Regions from separate parts of the Stenotrophomonas chelatiphaga genome, predicted to be linked through region 2. Evidence: predicted binding sites of a transcription regulator. Region 2 holds the regulator's gene; the other holds the start of a gene.
The links. The regulator FliA, encoded in region 2, starts transcription of late flagellar genes. The targets are predictions, from matches to a motif close to TAAAGTTTNNCNNNCNNNGGCCGATAA.
Positions count from the first base shown of each region.

Region 1: RTX79_RS08095 (methyl-accepting chemotaxis protein) is a predicted target of FliA. The motif match lies at 908-934, and genes of this name have one in related genera.

Region 1 is NZ_DAMBRS010000004.1:124,940-127,330, forward strand. It holds gene RTX79_RS08095 (methyl-accepting chemotaxis protein) at 1-857, opposite strand, end outside; gene RTX79_RS08100 (alpha/beta fold hydrolase) at 1,141-1,965, opposite strand; gene RTX79_RS08105 (MFS transporter) at 2,001-2,391, opposite strand, start outside.
Region 2 is NZ_DAMBRS010000001.1:789,007-791,397, reverse strand. It holds gene RTX79_RS03865 (protein phosphatase CheZ) at 1-263, opposite strand, end outside; gene cheY (chemotaxis response regulator CheY) at 263-655, opposite strand; gene RTX79_RS03855 (RNA polymerase sigma factor FliA) at 677-1,420, opposite strand; gene RTX79_RS03850 (MinD/ParA family ATP-binding protein) at 1,417-2,304, opposite strand; gene flhF (flagellar biosynthesis protein FlhF) at 2,291-2,391, opposite strand, start outside.

The DNA of each region.
Region 1 (2,391 bases), on a different contig from region 2:
GCGCGCGCCTGTTCCAGGCTGGCTGCCTGCGCCTGCTGGAACGCCTGCAGCGCGGGGGCGATGCTGGCCGCGGTATCCACCAATGACTGCGCTTCCACGTCCAGGCCCATGCGCGCGGCGGTATAGGACAGCAGGGCGCCCTGGTAGCCATCCATCAGATCGCGCAGCTGCTGCTGGGCATCGGCCGGCAGGCCGGCCAGCGCAAGGTCGAAGGGCAGTTTTTCCTCGCTGGCGCGGTCGGCATGCCGGGAGTCGCCGCTCAGCAGCAGCAGGCTTTCCTGGCGGCGCATGCGTTGCAGGTGCAGGGCCAGCAGCGGGCGTTGCGTTGCGTCCACCGCCGCCTGCACGGCGTCGGCCGCCTGCTCCAGCTGCGCCGACATCGCTTCATCGCCCCGCCCCATTTCATCCACGCGCGCGTTGAGCGCGGCGATGCCCTCGGCAAACGCGTCGGCCTGGGTGGTCAGTTCGGCCAATGCCTGCCGGCGCGTCGCGTCCATCGGCAACGCCCGCAGTTGCTGCAGCGTCGCCTGCAGGCGCTGCTGGGCGAGCTGCAGCGCGTCGCGGTCGGTGGCATCGAAACTGCGTGCATACTGGGTCTGCAGCCGCCTCGCTTCGGCGATATCGGCGGCCAGCGTGGCAGCCAGCCCGGTGCCCTGCTGGTAGACCGCGAAGCTCTGTGCGGCGCGTTCGCTGCCGTGGCTGGTCCACCAGTACATCGCGGCAATGGTGACCAGGCCCAGGCCACAGACCAGCAGGCTGGCCTTGATCTTGGCGGCCACGCTGAGCCGCGCCAGGCGCTGCAGGGAAGGCCGCGCACGGACCGCGAGGTGGCGCAGGCGGGGGAAGGCAGAACGCAGGATGTGGGGGGCAGCCGGCATGACAGAGTCCGAGGCGGAATGACGCATCGGTATCGGCCTGCCCTGGCCGGACTTTAGCCCGTTGTTGCCGGCAGGTGCGGCGCCGCACGCGGGCCACTGCTCGTTGTAGCAGCGCCGCAAGTCGCATCGATGACAGCGCATGGTGCGCTGGACCTGCCTGTGCGGTCATGCGGAAATGGAAGCGCTGGAGGCCGGAAACAAAATGGCCGGAGCGTTCGCACGCTCCGGCCATTCCGGCGTATCGCGGGTGGGTGGTGCCTGATCAGGCCCTGGCAAAGGCCAGCAGGTCGGCGTTGAACTGATCGGCGTGGGTCGCCGTCAGGCCATGCGGCGCACCGGGGTAGACCTTCAGCGTGCCGTTGGCCAGCAGCTTGATCGACTTCTCGGCAGCCGCCTTGATCGGCACGATCTGGTCGTCGTCGCCATGGATCACCAGCGTCGGCACGTCGATCTTCTGCAGGTCCGCGCTGTAGTCCACTTCGGAGAACTCACGCACGCAGTCGTACTGGCCCTTCACGCCGCCGAGCATGCCCTGCAGCCAGAACGAATCGCGCATGCCCTGGGTGACCGCGTTGCCATCGCGGTTGGCACCGAAGAACGGCGAGGCCAGGTCCTGGAAGAACTGCGAGCGATCACCACCGGTGCCCTTGCGGATGCCATCGAACACGTCCAGCGGCGTGCCTTCCGGGTTGCCGGCGGTCTGCAGCATCAGCGGTGGTACCGCACCGACCAGCACCACCTTGGCGACGCGGCTGCTGCCATGGCGACCCACGTAGTGCGCCACTTCGCCACCACCGGTGGAATGCCCGACCAGGATCGCGTCCTTGACGTCGGCCTGCTGCAGCACCGCGGCCAGGTCGTCGGCGTAGGTATCCATGTCATTGCCGTCCCAGGTCTGGCTGGAACGGCCGTGGCTGCGACGATCATGCGCGATGACCCGGAAGCCGTTCTGGCCCATGAACAGCATCTGCGGATCCCAGGCGTCGGAGCTGAGCGGCCAGCCATGCGCGAACACGATCGGCTGGCCGGTGCCCCAGTCCTTGTAGAAGATGCGGGCGCCGTCTTTGACGGTAACGAAATTGCTCATGCGGGTGGCTCCTGTCGAGGGGATGCAGCGGTGGATCAGATGTCGCTGTGGGTGTGGGGCACCACGCCGTCGAGCGCATCGCTGCCGCCGACGAAATGGCGCACCACGGGGTGCCGTTCGCCGCGATGCAGCGTGCGCAGCTGCTCCTGCACGGCCTTGTCATCGGCGGTGATGCGCTCGTGCTGGCGCAGGTGTTCCAACCACGACGCGGTGACGAAGTACTCCAGGTGCACGCCGGGACTGGCAACATCTTCGGCCACGCCCCACAGCACCGCGCCATCGCGACGGCGCACGCGGCCGAGCAGGCGCATGCACGCGTGGAAGGCAACCCGGTCTGCTGCGTCGATGCGGTATTCCACCGTCACCAGCACCGGTCCGCGGTCGTGCGCCACCGCTACCGACAGTTCCGGTGCAGGCCAGTGGCCG
Region 2 (2,391 bases):
GTCACCACGTGGTCCAGGCGCGCGCAGGCATCGTCCAGCTCACCGGCATCGGTGCTGACGGTGGGCAGCTCGCCCAGTGCCTGGCCGAGCTCGCGCGCCAGCCGTGACAGGCCTGCCATCATCGGCTGGGTGCGTGCCGCGGCCAGGGCGTCGATCTGCACGCGCCAGCCGCCCTCGTCGCCGGCTTCCAGCGCGGCAAGCGCTTCCTGCAGCCGCTGTACCAGCCAGGCCTTGTCCATCGGTGCGTCCATGACAACGGCCATCAGGCGCTCGCCGCCAGGCGTTCGAAGATCTTGCCGAGCTTCTCCTGCAGGGTCAGTGCGGTGAACGGCTTGATGATGTAGCCGTTCACCCCGGCCTGGGCCGCTTCGATGATCTGCTCGCGCTTGGCTTCGGCGGTGACCATCAGCACCGGCAGGGTCTTCAGCCGTGCATCGGCGCGGATCGCCTTCAGCAGCTCGATGCCGGTCATCACCGGCATGTTCCAGTCGGTGACCACGAAATCGAAGGGCTGGCTCTGCAGCATGGCCAGCGCGGCATGCCCATCTTCGGCTTCGGCGGTGTTGGTGAAGCCGAGGTCGCCGAGCAGGTTCTTGACGATGCGACGCATGGTCGAAAAGTCGTCGACGATCAGGATGCGCATGTTCTTGTTCAAAGCTTGATTCCTCTTGGGTACTTACGCTTCCAGGCCCGCGTCAACGGCCTCGAAGGTTTTCAGGCGGCCACGCAGGCGCAATACCGCCTGGCCATGGATCTGGCAGACCCGCGACTCGCTCACGCCGAGCACTGCGCCGATCTCTTTAAGGTTGAGTTCCTGTTCGTAATACAGCGACAGCACCAGCTGCTCGCGCTCGGGCAGGTGGCCGATGGCCTTGCCCAGTTCGCTGCCGAACTGGCTGCGTTCGAGCACCTGCTGCGGGGTCGGGCCGCCCTGGGCGATGGTGTCCAGCTCGCCCTGGTCTTCGATGCGCGATTCAAGGCTCAGCACCTGGCCGCGCGAGGCATCTTCCATCAGCCGCAGGTACTCCGGCAGCGGGATGTCCATCGCCGCGGCGACTTCGGTGGCCGATGCGGCGCGGCCACTGGCCTGTTCCAGCCGGCGGATGGTCGCGGCGGCGTCGCGGGCACGGCGATGCACCGAGCGCGGCACCCAGTCGCCACGGCGGATCTCGTCGATCATCGAGCCACGGATGCGGATCGAGGCGTAGGTTTCGAACGACGCGCCCTGGTCGGCGTCGTAGCTGCGCGAGGCCTCGATCAGCCCCATCATGCCGGCCTGGATCAGGTCGTCGACCTCCACGCTGGCGGGCAGCCGGGCGGCCAGGTGATGGGCGATGCGGCGCACCAGGTCCGAATGCTGGTTGATGCATTCGGTTGCCGCGGTGCGCTGTACTTCGCGGTACTGCGCTGCGCCTTTCATGCGACCACCCCGCGCTGCTTGAGGATGCGTTCGAGGAAGAACTCGACGCCGCCGCGTGGCTCGGTCGGGGCCTGCCAGCGGGCGGTGCGGCGGGCGATTTCGTTGATCGCCAAGGCCGACGGGCTGGACGGGTAGGCCTTCACCACCGGCTGCTGGCGCTGCACGGAAAGGCGCAGCCAGTCGTCCTGCGGCACGCAGCCGAGGTAGTTCAGCGACACGTCGGCGAGGAACTTTTCGCAGACCCGGCTCAGCTTTTCATACAGCACGCGGCCTTCGTTCGGGTCGCGCACCATGTTGGCCACCACCTGGATCCGGTCCACGCCGCGTTCGCGCGACAGCACCTTGATCAGGGCGTAGGCATCGGTGATCGACGCCGGCTCGTCACACACCACCACCACGGTGTCCTGGGCGGCCTGGCAGAAGGTGAGGACGCCATCGGTGATGCCGGCGGCGGTATCGACCACCATGACATCCAGGTCGCGCTCCAGTTCGGAGAACACATTGACCAGGCCGACATGTTCGGCCGGGGCCAGTTCGGCCATGTGCCGGCGACCGGACGCGGCAGGCACCACCAGCACCCCGTTCGGGCCTTCGATGATGACCTCTTCCAGCGTGCAGCGGCCGGCGATCAGGTCGGCCAGGGTGAACTCCGGCTTCAGGCCCAGGATCACGTCGATGTTGGCCAGGCCGAGGTCGGCGTCCAGCAGCAGCGTGCGTTTGCCCATGCCAGCGAGCGCCACGGCCATGTTGGCCGAAACGTTCGTCTTGCCCACGCCGCCCTTGCCGCCGGTGACGGCGATGGTGCGGACCGGGCCCAGCGGCTGGCTGCGGGTGGCCGACAACGGGAAGGCGGTGGTCAGCTTGGCGTACTCACGCGACGGCATGGTTCAACTCCGGGTTGCAGGGCATATCGGCCGCGCGGCGCAAATCTTCAAGGCGAAGTACGAGATTGGCTGCACTGGCCCGGTGCA